Regions from separate parts of the Kitasatospora sp. NPDC048194 genome, predicted to be linked through region 3. Evidence: riboswitches for the same ligand, from Rfam matches in the RefSeq annotation. Region 3 holds a riboswitch; each other region holds the start of a gene.
The links. Region 3 has a riboswitch for cyclic di-AMP ahead of ACGF07_RS08980 (NlpC/P60 family protein). Riboswitches for the same ligand answer to the same signal wherever they lie in the genome.
Positions count from the first base shown of each region.

Region 1: it holds a riboswitch for cyclic di-AMP, as region 3 does, so the genes downstream of both, ACGF07_RS22285 (transglycosylase family protein) here and ACGF07_RS08980 (NlpC/P60 family protein) in region 3, are expected to answer to the same signal.
Region 2: it holds a riboswitch for cyclic di-AMP, as region 3 does, so the genes downstream of both, ACGF07_RS13690 (transglycosylase family protein) here and ACGF07_RS08980 (NlpC/P60 family protein) in region 3, are expected to answer to the same signal.
Region 4: it holds a riboswitch for cyclic di-AMP, as region 3 does, so the genes downstream of both, ACGF07_RS05160 (M23 family metallopeptidase) here and ACGF07_RS08980 (NlpC/P60 family protein) in region 3, are expected to answer to the same signal.

Region 1 covers NZ_JBIDAK010000018.1:139,593-143,125, reverse strand. The annotation lists gene ACGF07_RS22290 (hypothetical protein) at 1-742, shown strand, start outside; cyclic di-AMP (ydaO/yuaA leader) riboswitch at 1,276-1,446, shown strand; gene ACGF07_RS22285 (transglycosylase family protein) at 1,433-2,698, shown strand; gene ACGF07_RS22280 (LacI family DNA-binding transcriptional regulator) at 3,024-3,533, opposite strand, start outside.
Region 2 covers NZ_JBIDAK010000009.1:8,240-11,772, forward strand. The annotation lists gene eno (phosphopyruvate hydratase) at 1-45, opposite strand, end outside; gene ACGF07_RS13690 (transglycosylase family protein) at 326-1,090, opposite strand; cyclic di-AMP (ydaO/yuaA leader) riboswitch at 1,092-1,261, opposite strand; gene ACGF07_RS13695 (cytochrome P450) at 1,472-2,761, opposite strand; gene ACGF07_RS13700 (SDR family NAD(P)-dependent oxidoreductase) at 3,118-3,533, shown strand, end outside.
Region 3 covers NZ_JBIDAK010000005.1:84,276-87,808, reverse strand. The annotation lists gene ACGF07_RS08985 (NlpC/P60 family protein) at 1-243, opposite strand, end outside; gene ACGF07_RS08980 (NlpC/P60 family protein) at 470-1,603, opposite strand; cyclic di-AMP (ydaO/yuaA leader) riboswitch at 1,614-1,767, opposite strand; gene ACGF07_RS08975 (NlpC/P60 family protein) at 2,105-3,142, opposite strand; gene ACGF07_RS08970 (NYN domain-containing protein) at 3,353-3,533, opposite strand, start outside.
Region 4 covers NZ_JBIDAK010000003.1:35,385-38,917, forward strand. The annotation lists gene ACGF07_RS05155 (hypothetical protein) at 1-824, shown strand, start outside; gene ACGF07_RS05160 (M23 family metallopeptidase) at 1,000-1,848, opposite strand; cyclic di-AMP (ydaO/yuaA leader) riboswitch at 1,861-2,020, opposite strand; gene ACGF07_RS05165 (YiaA/YiaB family inner membrane protein) at 2,219-2,509, shown strand; gene ACGF07_RS05170 (alpha/beta fold hydrolase) at 2,620-3,444, shown strand; gene ACGF07_RS05175 (WHG domain-containing protein) at 3,512-3,533, shown strand, end outside.

The DNA.
Region 1 (3,533 bases), on a different contig from region 3:
CGAGCACACCGGCGTCCAGGCCGGGATCGGCTACCTCCCGGCCGACGGCGCCGAGGGCGGGGACGACCGTACGGTCGCCGAGCTGTTGGCGGCGGCCGCCGAGGCGGGCCTGCCGACGCCCGTCGTGGTGCCGCTGATCCCGGGGCCGCACGGCTTCCTGGCCGGCCTGCAGGCCGTCGCCGCCGAGTACGGCGCGACCGTCACCGACGCACTGGGCCCGCACCCGCTGCTGGCCGAGGCCGTGCACGTGCGGCTCTCCGAGGCGGGCCTGGCCCGGGCCGACCGGGCCCGGCTGTTCGCCATCGCGACCGCTGCGGACGGCGTGGTGCTGACCACCGTCGGCGGCGAGGAGGCGGCCGCCGCGGCCGGGATCACCGGCGTGCTGCTGGCCGCCCGGCTGGCCGTCCCGGTGGTGGCCGCCGCGCTCGACGTACCGGGCTCGGTCGCCGGGGCCGTCAACCACCTCAAGGAGACCGGCTCCCAGCGCCCTGCGCTGGCCCCGCTGGTGATCGGCCCCGAGGCGGACTCCGAGCTGCTCGCCGCGGCCGCCGAGGAGACCGGCTGCCCGTCGGCCGCGCCGCTGGGTGCCTACCCGACCGTCGGCCAGCTGATCGCCTCCACCTACCTGGCCGCGCTGCCGGCGCCCTCCGCGGAGGAGCTGGCCCGGGCCGAGGAGGAGGCCGCGGCCGAGGAGGGCTCCCGCGGCGCCCACGCGGCCGCCCAGGGGCCCCCGGAGGCCTGACGGACGGCCTTCAGGTCCGCCGGCAGCCGCCGGTGGCCACTTCCCGCGCACCGTAGGTCCGAAGGGCCCGGAACGACTCCGTTCCGGGCCCTTCGCGTGCCCGGCCCGGCCGCGATTGCCCGGCTCCCTCATGGGCCCGCCCGATTGTCCCGGTACGGGAATGACGGGAGTTAGGCGAGAGATGGCGCATGATGTCCGTTCTGTCGGCTTTTCCCCGCCGGAATACCGGATGCCGTTCCGGCCTTCCATCGACCGCCGCCGATTGCCGCCGGCCGCCGCGCGACGTTCTCCGCCGGGGATTCCGACACTCCGTCACCGCATTCCTGAGGCGGAGACAATTTCCGGAATGCGCAAGTGGATTATCCGGAAACGATCATTTGCGATCATGGTTAGTGTCCAATTTGACCGTTTCCCCTAAACCGTGATGCACCTCACAGATATTTGCAGTTTGAACTTAAGTCTGCTTAACGTGCTCCCCGTTCGTGACCCCACGGACCCAGTTCATCCGCGACGCCGAGTCCTGCCGTCGGATGTCCTGGCAAGCGCGAAAACGCACCACGGCAGGAGCGGGGGAACCACAGGTAAGTCGCCCCGGGCCGTTCCTCGGAATGGTCCAGGGCTAGGGGTGAAGCCGCGCCCACAGCGCGGCCGGGCAACTCCAGCCCGAATCCGACAGCTCACCTCGCAGGCGTGGGAGAGGACCGCGTCTTCATGCTGCCCACCAACGGCACCCGCCTGTCCGGCCGTACCCGTCGCGTGATCGCCGCCCTCGGCGTCGCGGGCGTCGGCCTCACCATCCCCTGCCTCACCACCGGCACCGCCAACGCCGCCTCCGTCGCGACCTGGGACAAGGTCGCCCAGTGCGAGAGCGGCGGCAACTGGAGCATCAACACCGGCAACGGCTTCTACGGCGGCCTGCAGTTCACCTCCAGCACCTGGGCTGCCTTCGGCGGCACCTCGTACGCCCCGCAGGCCAACCTGGCCACCAAGGACCAGCAGATCGCCGTCGCCGAGAAGGTCCTCGCCTCGCAGGGCCCCGGCGCCTGGCCCGTCTGCTCCGTCCAGGCCGGTCTGACCAAGGGCGGCGCCCCGGCCGCCGTCGACACCTCGGCCGGCACCGCGGCCAAGCCCGCCGCCAAGCCCGCGCAGAGCCAGGCTCCGGCCGCGAAGCCGGCCCAGCCGGCCGCGCCCGCCCCGTCGCAGGCGCAGCCCTCCGACGACTCCGCCAAGGGCAGCTGGGCGCAGAAGCGCCAGGCCCACGCCCAGAGCGGCGACTACACCGTCGTCGCGGGCGACTGGCTGTCGTCGATCGCCGACAAGCACAAGGTCCAGGGCGGCTGGCAGCGCCTGTACGAGCTCAACCGCAGCACCCTGACCGACGGCCCGGACACCATCTACCCGGGCCAGCACCTGACCTTCGGTGACGGCGACCAGTCCCAGGCCGACCAGTCCTCCACCTCCGGCTCGGACTTCAACTGGTTCAACCGCTCCCAGAAGGCCGGTCAGGCCGCGAACGGCGGTGCCGTGAACGCCCAGCCGACCGCCCAGGCCTCGAAGCCGGCCGCCCCGGCGCAGACCCAGGCCCCGGCCGCCACCGGCAGCATGGCGGCCGCGGTGTCCTTCGCCGAGTCCCAGGTCGGCCAGGCCTACGTCTACGGCGGCACCGGCAACGGCGGCTGGGACTGCTCCGGCCTCACCCAGGCCGCGCTGCGCGCCGCGGGCATCAGCATCCCGCGCGTCGCCGCCGACCAGGCCGCCACCAGCACCCACGTCTCGCTGGACAGCCTGCAGCCGGGCGACCTGCTCTTCTGGTCGAACAACGGCCAGGACTCCGGCGTGTACCACGTCGCGATCTACGTCGGCAGCGGCAAGTACGTCGAGGCCGCCAACCCGAGCGCGGGCGTCCGCGAGCAGACCGTCGCCAACTGGGCCCCGGACTTCGCCGGCCGGGTCTGAGACGACGGTCCACGGCCGATGGCTGACCGCTGACAGCTGCGGTCGACGGCTGACCGCTGACGGCTGACGAGGCTCGACTCCTGCCAGCCGCCGGCCCCGTGCCGTAGCGCCGCAGTCCGGCCACGACCCTCCGCAGCCCCCGGGAGCCCCCGGGGGCTGCGGCGTCGCCCGGCCCGCCGGAAGCCCACCCCCCGGGCATCCGGCAGAGCCCGGACGGAGGCCGCACGCCAACGGGCGGGCCCCGGAGAGCAACTGCTCTCCGGGGCCCGCCCGTTCACGTCCGATCGCGCACCGCGCGGCCGTCAGGCCCTCCCCCGCCGGGGGCTCAGCGCGGACAGGCCCCCGTGGACCCGCGCATCACCAACTCCGGCTGGAACATGAACTCCCCGCGCTGGGCGGCGTTCCCGCCGACCTCCTCCAGCAGCGCGTCCACCGCCGCCGTGGCCATCGCCTCGACCGGCTGGCGGATCGTGGTCAACGGCGGCTCGGTGAAGGCGATCAGCGGCGAGTCGTCGAAGCCGACCACCGACACGTCCTGCGGCACCGACAGCCCCCGCTGCCGCACCGCCCGGATCGCCCCGAGCGCCATCATGTCGCTCCCGCAGACGATCGCCGTGCAGCCCTTGTCGAGCAGCGCGCCGGCCGCCGCGTGCCCGCCCTCCACGCTGAACAGCGTGTGGTGGACGAGTTCCTCGGCCTCCTCCCGGCTGCGCCCGAGCACCTCGCGCATCGCGGCGGTGAAGCCCTCCATCTTGCGCAGCACCGGCACGTACCGCCGCTGCCCGACGGCCAGCCCGATCCGCTCGTGCCCGAGTTCGGCGAGGTGCTGGACGGC
Region 2 (3,533 bases), on a different contig from region 3:
CGAGTCGAGGATCTCACGGGCTACGACGACATCGATGGACGGCACGAGGCATCTCCTTGCGGAAGCTGGTCCGGCTGACGGTGGTGATGTCGGCGGGACGATTGCGGAGTCGTTACGACCAGAGCCTAACCGCCCGGGCTCCCGGGGCCACGCTGGCCTCGGCCCCGTCTCAACGTGTGGCCCTGCTACCCCCCGGTAGTTCACCTGCTTGTCCCAGCTTGTCCCCCGGGCGCGGACGGACCCGGACCGGCACGGACGGACCCGGACGGAACCGGACGGAAGCGGACGAGGGGGCCGACCCGTCGGCCGGCCCCCTCGTCGGTCCTCAGCCGAGGTGCAGGACCTGGCCGGGCATGATCAGGTCCGGGTCGCCGCCGACGGTGGAGCGGTTGCCGTCGTACAGCGCCTGCCAGCCGCCGGTCACGCCCTGGGCGGCGGCGATGGTCGACAGGGTGTCACCGGAGCGCACGGTGTAGTCGTGGCCGGCCGGGGCGGTCGGGGCCGACTGCTCGGCGCGCGGGGCGGCGTGCTTGGGGGTGTACTGCTGGACCGGCTGCTCGGCGGGCTTCTCGGCCTGCCGGGGCGCGGCGTGCTTGGGCGCGTACGGCTGGACCGGCTTTGCGGCCGGAGCGGGAGCCTGCGTCCTGGGCGCCTGCTGCGGGGCGGACCGGGGCTTGGCGTCCGACGAGGTGTCGACGGCGGCCGGGGCGCCGCCCTTGGTCAGGCCCGCCTTCTGCGAGCAGACCGGCCAGGCGCCCGGGCCCTGGGAGGCCAGCACCTTCTCGGCGACCGAGATCTGCTGGGCCTTGCTGGCCTGGTTGGCCTGCGGGGCGTAGGCGGTGCCGCCGTAGGCCTTCCACGTGCTGGAGGTGAACTGCAGCCCGCCGTAGAAGCCGTTGCCGGTGTTGATGCTCCAGTTGCCGCCGCTCTCGCACTGGGCGACGGAGTCCCAGGTGGAGGCCGGGGCGGCGGAGGCACCGGTGGCGGTGAGGAGCGGCAGCGCGAGTCCGACGCCGGCCACACCGGCCACGGCGACGGCCTTCTCGGCCTGGGTGCGACGACGGTGACGGCCGGTTCCAACGAACAGCATGAAGGTCCCTCTCCGCACGCCTGCGAGGTGAGCTGTCGGGTTCGGACCGGGGAGGTGGCCCGGCCGCCGTGCGCGGAGACGTTCCCGCTCGGGCGGCTTCACCCCAAGCCGTGGGGGCGGCAACAAACCTGGTTCCCCCGCCCCTGCCCAGGGTTCTGGTCGGTTTCCCGTGACGCGGCGGGCAGGATTCGGCGTTCCGCGCACGAGGTCCGCAGCTGCGAACTCCAGGGAGATTAGACAGATCCTCAGACCGATCACAAGCTCATATCGTCGACATCACACGGAAATCACGGCAGGTGACCAATCGCCTACCAACGGCACCTGTTTGTCCGGTTTGATGGGCGTTCATACGGTGCCGGAGGGCCGCGGGACGACCATCCGTCAGCGTGTCGGAGCCTCAGGAACCGGGTCCGGAGACGTCGCCTCGGGACTGAATTCGACCGGAAGTTCGCGCAGCCCACGCATGATCAGGCCACCCCGCCAGCGCAGATTCTCCGGACTCTCGGCGAGCCGGAGATCGGGCAGCCGCGACAGCAGCGCGGCCAGGGCGGAGCGCCCTTCGAGCCGGGCCAGCGGGGCGCCGATGCAGTAGTGGATGCCGTGCCCGAACCCCAGGTGGGGGTTGTCCGTCCGGGCCAGGTCCAGGGTGTTCTCGTCCGCGAACCGGGCCGGGTCGCGGTCGGCCGCCGCCAGCACCACCAGCACCGGATCGCCGACCGGGATCTCCACCCCGCCGATGCTCAGCGGGCTCGTCGCGAACCGCCAGGTCGCCAGCTCCACCGGCCCGTCGTAGCGCAGGAGTTCCTCGATCCCGGTCTCCAGCAGGGCGGTCTCCCCACGCGCCACCGACTCCTGCAGCAGCGCCCGCTGGCCCGGGTTGCGCAGCAGCGCGTACGTCCCGTTGCCGATCAGGTTGATGGTCGTCTCGAACCCCGCGAAGATCAGCACGAAGCACATCGCGGCGGCCTCGTTCTCCGTCAGGTGCTCGCCGTGGTCGCTGGCCCGGATGAGGCCGGAGATCAGGTCGTCCCCGAGGTCGGCGCGCTTGCGGTGGATGAGGTCCACCAGGTAGGCGCGGATGCGCTTGACCGCCCGGCCCACGCCCCCGCGCTGCCCGCCGTGGTGGCGGATCATCATGCCCGCCCACTCCCGGAGGTCGTCCTGGTCCTCGGCCGGGACGCCCAGCATGTCGCAGATCGCGTAGATGGGGAGCGGGAAGGCGAACTCGTGGATCAGGTCGGCCGAGCCGCGCTGCGCGAAGCCGTCGATCAGCCGGTCGGTGAGCTGCTGCACCCGCGGCTCGAACTCGGCCACCCGGCGCGGGGTGAACGCCTTGGACACCAGGCGGCGCAGCCGGGTGTGGTCCGGCGGGTCGATGTTCAGCAGGTGGGTCATCAGGTCCGCCTGCCGCTCCCCCGGGATGCCCACCCGGCCGGTGCGGTGCGCCTGCCCGCTGTGGTGCGCCGGGTTCTTCGACAGCCGGCTGTCCGCGAGCGCCTGCCGGGCGTCCGCGTACCGCGTCACCAGCCAGGCGTCCACACCGCTCGGCAGGGTGGTGCGGTGCACCGGGGCGTGCTCGCGCAGCCAGGCGTACGCGGGGTACGGATCGGCGGCGAACTCCCAGGTGAAGAGCTGCGGGGCGGGCTGGACGGCGTCGGGCTGAGCAGGCATGGGTCGACCGTAACCGCTGCCCCGGGCGCGTCCGGCCCACCGGCGGCCGTCGAGGGCGTCCGGACCGGTCGCGGACGGCTCGCCGGGCGGGCGCCAGGGGGTGCCGGGGACGGCGCCGTTCGGGCGCCGTGGGGGGCGCGAGCCGGTCGCCGACGGCGCGCGTGCGGTGCGCCGCCCCTCCGTGGACGGCCCGTGGACGGGACGTGGACGGCTCTTGGACAGAGCTTGGCCGGACGGCGGGCGTGAGCCTGGTCACCTGCGGGGTAATCCCTGTTGCGGAGGGTCAGGTCGTGCCTACGATCCTCCGCAGTGTGCGTGGGCGCCGGTGCGGTGTCGCCCACAGGGAGGAGCAGACCATGCGGGTCAGCGGGGCAGTCGTCGTCATCGCGGTGCTCGACGGCGGTTCGGGAGCCGACCTCGCCCGCCGGTTCACCGCGGCCGGCGCCGCCGGGGTGCTGATCGCCGACACCAACGTCGGTGTCGCCGAGGACCTCGCCGCCGAACTCGACCGGCCCGGGTGCCCCGTCGTCGGCGTCGCCGGCGACATCCGCCGGCCCAGCGACGTCGCCGCCCTGGTCGACACCGCCGAGAAGCACCTCGGACCGATCGACCTCTTCTGCGTGGCCGGCCCGAACGGCGAGCGGATCGTCTCCCTCGCCGACCTGCCCGCCCACCTCGACCTGGAGCGCCTCGCCGAACTCGTCGCCCTGGTCGGCGAGGCCATCGGCGAGCTCGTCCCCCCGCAGCGGCGCCCGGCCGAGTCGGCCGCCAC
Region 3 (3,533 bases):
GGCCGTGGTCTCGCTCTGCAGCCGCTTCTGGGCCTCCTGCGCGGCGTTGTACTTCTCGGATGCCTGCTCGGCCTCGTCGTACAGCTGCTCGACCTGGGCCTTGACGTCCTTGCGGTCGGGCGCGTCCGGCGCACCGGGAGCAGCCTGGGCGCTGCCGCCGGTCGCCACACCCAGGGCCGTGGTGGCGGCCGCGGTGAGCACCAGGGCGCGGGCGAGCAGGTGGGAACGGCGGTGCACGGACATGGCGGCGGCGGCTCCGATCTGCAGCGCGGCCCCGCGGCCGCACCCCGGTGGGCGGCCGTCGAGCGGGAGTCCGGTGGCAGACGTTAGCGAGTCCGGGCAAGCGAGTCCAAACCCCTCCGGACCCGAATATTCGCCCCCTAATCGGACATCAGCCCGAGCCGCCCGCAAAGCCGCAGGCCCGGCCCTCCGAGTGGGAGGACCGGGCCTGCGGAGGCCTTCGGACGGATCAGACCCGCACGATGGAGGCCAGCGGCATGTTGGAGACCGCCTCGTAGCGGACCGAGGCGCCCGGCTTCGGCGCGTGCAGCACCTGGCCGTTGCCCGCGTAGATGCCGACGTGGTGGGCGTCGCTGTAGAAGATCAGCAGGTCGCCGGGCTGGGCCTGGGAGATGTCGGAGCCGATCCGGGTGCCGGCGCCGGCCTGCTCCTGCGAGGTGCGCGGCAGCGACACGCCGACCTGGTTGAACGCCCAGACCATCAGACCGGAGCAGTCGAAGGAGCTCGGGCCGGTGGCGCCCCAGACGTACGGGCTGCCGACCTTGGAGGCGGCGGCGGACAGCGCGGCGGCACCGTGCGAGCTACCGGGCGCGGCCGGCTTGACGACCGGCGAGGAGGAACTCCCGGAGCCGATGTCGGTGCGGCCGCTGTCGCGCGAGGCGCGGTCGGAGGCGGCCTGCTGCTGGGCGGCCTTCGCGGCGGCGTCGGCCTGGGCCTTGGCGTCGGCGGCGGCCTTCTCCTCGGCCTGGCGGATCGCCTGGCGCTCCTGCTCGGTCAGGGTGTTGAGCAGGTCCTGTGCGGCCTTCAGCTTGTTCTGGACCTCGTCCTTGGAGGCCTTCAGCTGCTGGGTGGTGGACTCCAGCTCGGTGAGCTTGCTCTGGGCCTCGCTGCGGTCCTGGTCGAGCTTGCGCTGCTGCGCCTGGAGTTCCTTCAGCTGGTTCTTCTGGGTGTCCCCGGCCTGGTTCAGCGCGCCGGCCTGGTTGAGGAAGTTGTCCGGGCTGGAGGAGAGCATCAGCTGGACGGTCGGGGATATGCCGCCGTTGCGGTACTGCTCCCCGGCGATCTCGGCGAGGCCGCCCTGGAGGTCGGTCACCTGGGCCTGCTGCCGGGCCACCTGGTCCTGCAGGCCGGAGACCTGCTTCTCCAGCGCCTGCTGCTTCTCCTGCGCGGCGTTGTACTTCTCGGTCGCCTGCTCGGCCTGCTCGTTGAGCTGGTCGACCTGCTCCTTGACCTGGTCCTTGGTCGGCTGCGGGTCGGCGTGCGCGCCGGACTGCGCGGAGAGGGCGACGGCCGCCGCGGCGACACCGGTCATGATCGAGACCCGGGCGCGGCTGGCGGGCTTGGGACGGCGATGGGACGCCACGAAGGCGGACTCCTTCTTCCTACGTCCGCCTACCGGGTGAGCTGACGGGTTCGGGCCGGAAGCATGCCCTACGACGCCTCACGGCCGCGGTACCGGCCGACCTGGCGCCGATTCACCCCGGAGGAACGTGGTTCCCCGGCTCCGCTCCACAGCGCCCCGGACTGCTGGGCTCCCCTGTCGGACAGTCGTTTCGAGCTGCCCCGCTGCTTCGCGAACTCGGCGGTAACCACCGCCGCCACCCGGGCTGGGTGATCGACAGTGCGGTGGTTCGGGGCACGACCCTAGTAACTGAACCGTGATCCGTTCAAATCCTTGTCAGAAAAAATCCAGAAGATGACCCATGTCCCCTTGTGAAAATGACCGTTGGTGATCGCCGCCGCACGGAAAGCTGATCAAACCTCAAACAAGCGGCCGAAGGGCGGGTGAACCCGAAGCGCCACCCCGGTCGGGGGTGGCGCGGATCACAGGGCCGGAGCGCGGCCCCTCGGGCGTGTCGGGCCGTCAGACCCGGCGGATCGTGTTGATCGGCATCGCGTCGGCCTTCATCACCTTCACCACGTCACCGGTGTGCGGCGCGTGGACCACCATGCCGTTGCCGATGTACATCCCGACGTGGTGCCGGTCGCTGCCGTAGATCACCAGGTCGCCCGGCTGGGCCTGGTCCAGCGAGGGCACCCGGGTGCCGACGTTGCCCTGCTCCTGCGAGGTGCGCGGCAGCGAGACGCCGGCCTGGGCGTACGACCAGACCATCAGGCCCGAGCAGTCGAAGGTGTTCGGGCCGGTGGAGCCCCAGACGTACGGCGAGCCCTGCTTGCTCATCGCCTTGGCCACGGCCACGGCCGCGTAGCCGCTGGCCGGCGGCAGGCTGCTGAGGTCGACCCGGGCACTGCCGCGCGAGGCGCGGTCGTCCTGCTGCTGCTGGGCCCTCAGCGCGGCGCGGTCGGCGGCGCTGAGCGAGTTCAGCAGGTCCTGGGCGGCCTTCAGCTTCTGGTTGACGTCCGCCTTGGCCTGGTTGAGGTCCTTGGTGGTGGAGTCCAGCGAGGCCAGCACGGCGGCGGCCTCGGCCTTCTCCTGGTCCAGCCGGCGCTGCTGGTCGAGCAGGCCCTTGAGCGCCTCGGTCTGGCTGGTGCTGGCCTGCTGGACGCTGGAGGCCTTCTCCAGGTACCCGGACGGGTCGGAGGACAGCATCAGCTGGACGGACGGGTCGATGCCGCCGGTGCGGTACTGCTCGCCCGCCACCTCGGCCAGGCCGGTCTGCAGCTGGGTCATCTGGTCCTGGCTGCGGGCCACCTGGTCCTGCAGCTGGTCGGCCTGCTTGCGGAGCTGGTCGGCCCGCTCCTTGGCGCCGTTGTACTTCTCCGCCGCCTGCTCCTGCTCCTGCTGGAGCTGGTCGATCTGCGCCTTGACGTCGGCCTTGTTCGGCTGCGGCGCGGCGTGCGCGGCGACCTGGGCGGAGAGGGCGACCGCGGTCGCAGCGGCAGCGGTGAGCACGGAGACCCGCGCGCGGCTCGGCTGCTTGGGACGGCGGTGGGAGGCCAAGGGAGCGGCTCCTTCTTCCATGGGACTCACCCGATCGAGTGAGATTCCGGAAAATAGGTTTGACGCCAGACCCTAGTGAAGATCTATCCGTTTTGCCACTCCCCCGAAGGCGTGAACTCCGGTTCCCACGCTGACTTCACGGGATCCGCACACCCTCGCAAAACGGGCACTGACCAGGCGTCACGCCGGACCGAACGGCACCGCCCGAGGTCAGGGCCGGGCCAGCCGGTTCAGCAGCAGGACCGAAGCCACCGGGCGCGCGCCCGCCTTCCGCACGCCCTCCGCAACCTCCCGGTCGGTGGACACCACCACCACCGGACGGCCCTGCGGCTCGGCGCGCACCAGACGGCGGATCAGCTCGTCCGCCGTCTCTCCGGTCCGGCTGAACCGT
Region 4 (3,533 bases), on a different contig from region 3:
TGCTCGCCTGGGCGGCCGAGCAGGGCCGCGCGCCGGTGGCCGAGGCGCCGCTGCGCACGGTGCTGGCGCTGCTGGAGCTGGGCGAGGGCAGGATGCACGACGGCTGGCCCGAACTGACCTCCGCCGCGGTGGAGCACCTGCTGTACGAGCGGCTGCACCTGTACGTCCAGCCGGCGCCGGACGCCGATCCGCTCGCCTACGGCGACGCCGTACGGCTGCTGGTCGACCACCAGCGGGCGGTGAAGCGGCTGAACGCGAAGCGCCAGGAGCGGCTGCACGCCGAGGCCGAGTGGCAGGGCGAGGTCGCGGCGGGGCTGCTGCGCCGCGCCGACCTGGTCACCTGGCCGCGGCTGTACGCGGTGCTGCTGCACGCCCACGGGGTGGACACGGCGGACGGCGCGGCGGTGCGGGACTGGCTGACGGGCTTCGCCGGGCTCGGCGAGGAGGAGCGGCTGGCCGGCTACGAGGCGCTGGTGCCGGCCGGCTGGCTGGACGAACCCGCCGAGCAGGGCTGGGGGCCGGGCCGGGTGCTGTCCGTCGGCATGGCCACCGATGGTGCGCGGCGGCTGCTGGAGCAGGGTCTGATGCGGCGCAGCTACCGCAACCTGGCCGAGCTGACCGCGCTGGGTCGGCCGATGCCGGACGAACTGGCCGGGGACTTCGGCCGGTTCGAGGCGGCGGCGGCCGAGGTGGCGCTCGACCTGTTCGGCGAGTGGACGGTGCCCGGGCTGCCGCGGCTGCTGGTCGAGGAGTTCCCCGAGCTCGCGCCGGAACCGGGGCCGGAGGAGATCGACGCCTACCTGGCGCAGTTGCCGGCGGAGTGAGCAGTCCGGACGGCGGAGTGACCGGCCCGGCCGGTGGTGGACCGACCGGCCCGGCCGTCGACGAGTGGGGTGGACGCGTGGCCAGGCCCCGGGGCGCACCCGGGGCCCGGCCGCCGAGACCGTGGCGGCCCGGAGACCCGGCGGCCCGGCGGCCGCGGCGGGTCCGGGGGGTTCGTTAGGGGGTGAGGCCGCGCTGCTCGAGCCAGGTCTCCGGGTCGACCGGCGCGCCGCCGTCCGGGCGGACCTCCAGGTGCAGGTGCGGGCCGGTCACGTTGCCGGTCGCGCCGACCTTGCCGATCTGGTCGCCGGGGGCGACCTTTCCGGAGCCCTTGATGATCGACGAGAGGTGGCAGTACCAGATCTCGGTGCCGTCGGGCAGGGTCTCGACGATCCGGTAGCCGTACGCGCCGGACCAGCCCGCCGAGGTGATGGTGCCCTGGCCGACCGCGTACACGGGGGTGCCGGTGTCGGCCGCGAAGTCCAGGCCGGTGTGCAGGTGGGCCCAGTAGCGGGCGCTCTGGCCGTAGTGGGCGGAGAGGTTGTAGTCCTTCACCGGCAGGGTGAGGGCGGCGGCCTTGGCGCGCTCGGCCTCCTCGGCGGCACGCTTGGCGTCGGCCTCCTTGGCGGCGGCCTTGGCCTCGGCCTCCTGAGCGGCCTGCAGGCGGGCGCTCTCCTCGGCGGCGGTGCGCTGGCTGTCGGCCTGCTGCTGGATGCGGGCGGCGAGCGCGAGGCCGGGGTCGGCGGCGAGGGTGACCGGCGTCTCGTCCGGGGCCGCGACGGCGGGCGCGGCGGCCGGGGTGGCGGAGGCGAAGCCGGTGGCGCCCAGGGTGGCGGCGACGGCGGTGACGCCGAGGAGCGGGGAGGCCCCGCGGGTCTGACGCGGCATCCGGTGGCGGTTGGCCTCGACCTCCGGGGCGAACCCGTCGGCGCCGAGGGACTCGGTGCCGTCCGGGCCGGGGTGGTCGAGGAGCTGGGTACCGGCTGCGGGGCCGGCCGGGTGTGCCGGGGTGTGCGTCGACGCCACGGAGGCGCGCTCCTTTCCTTCCTTCGCGCCTACCGGGTTAGCTGACGGGTTCGGAGCAGGAAGGTCTCCTACGGCCGGGCCTGGGCCCCGCCGATTCACCCCAGGGAAACGTGGTTCCCCGGCTCCCTGGCCTGCCCGGAGGCCGGCCGGTGGGATTAGGCGACGGCGCACGGTGCCGTCTTGGGTACGGCGTTGACGACCGCGCTGCGTTATCAAACGTTAATCCTAGGAGGCCCTGATTCCAAGCCATCCGCCCGGGACGACCGGGGTCCAGGTGATCGGACGTCAACGAACGACCCGTCATTCACCCGGGTTCATCTGAGTACTCCTACTCATGTGCGACCCTTCGACGCCGTCGCATCCTGTCGCCATGACCGCACCGATGCAGACCCGCACCACGGCCGCCTACTACGCCCAGGCCGTCCTCTCCTTCGCCGTCTCCGGCGTGGCCCTCGCCGCCGGGATCGCCTACCTGCCCGTCGGAGCGTGGACCCGGGCGTTCCTCGGGATCGGCTTCCTCTACACCGTCACCTCCGCGTTCACGCTGGCCAAAGTCATCCGGGACCGGCAGGAGTCCGCGGACACCGTCGCCCGGGTCGACCAGGCGCGGCTGGAGAAGCTGCTGGCCGAGCACGACCCGTTCCGGGTCGAAGGGGTCTGAGCCCCCTCCCGGTCCGACACGGGGACGAACGGCGGGGCGGCGGCCTTGACGGCTAAGGCTATTAGCCGTAGCTTTTTGGCTATCGGCAGCACGCACCGTGGAGGACCACCGTGAACGGCACCAGCACTCCGAGCACCCAGTACCTCGACGTCCCCGGCGGCCGGATCGCCTTCGACGACACCCGGCAGGGCGACGGCGCCCCCGTCGTCCTGCTCCCCGGCATGCTCGACACCCGTCGGGCCTACCGGCACCTGCACCCGCTGCTCACGGCGGCCGGGCACCGGGTCATCACCATGGACCTGCGCGGCTTCGGCGAGTCCTCGATCGTGTGGGAGGACTACAGCCCGGCCGCCATCGCCACCGACGTCCTCGCCCTGCTGGACCACCTCGGCATCGAACGGGCCGTCCTGGTCGGGCAGTCCTACACCGGCGCCACGGCCGTCAAGGTCGCCGGGGACGCACCCCAGCGGGTCGCCGGGATCGCGCTCATCGACTCCTTCGTGGAGCACCGGTCCAACGCCCTCATGCGGGGCGTGATGGCCGTGATGGGCACCGCACTGGTCCACTGGCCCGCCGCCTGGGGCCTCTACCTGCGCAGGATGGCCTTCCCCGGCCCCCGGCCCGCCGACCTCGACGCGTACGTGGACGGCCTCGTCGCCGCCCTGCGCACCCCGGGGCGCAGGACCGCCACCCGCGGGCACGTCACCGGGGACTCCGCGCCGATCGGCTGGTGCGCGGCCGTCCGCTGCCCCTCGCTCGTCCTGATGGGCAGCAAGGACCCCGACTTCCCGGACCCGGCGGCCGTCGCCGACCGGCAGGCCGCCGCGCTCGGCAGCCGGAAGGTGATGATCGAGGGGTCCGGCCACTACCCGATGGCCGACAACCCGCAGGCCGTCGCGGACGCCCTGCTGCCCTTCCTCGGCGAACTCGCCTGAAGTCGCCCGGAACCGCCTGGAACCGCCCGAAGCCGCCGGCCCGCGTCCGTACGGAGAACCCGAACCCATGCCCCGAGTAGGACTGACCC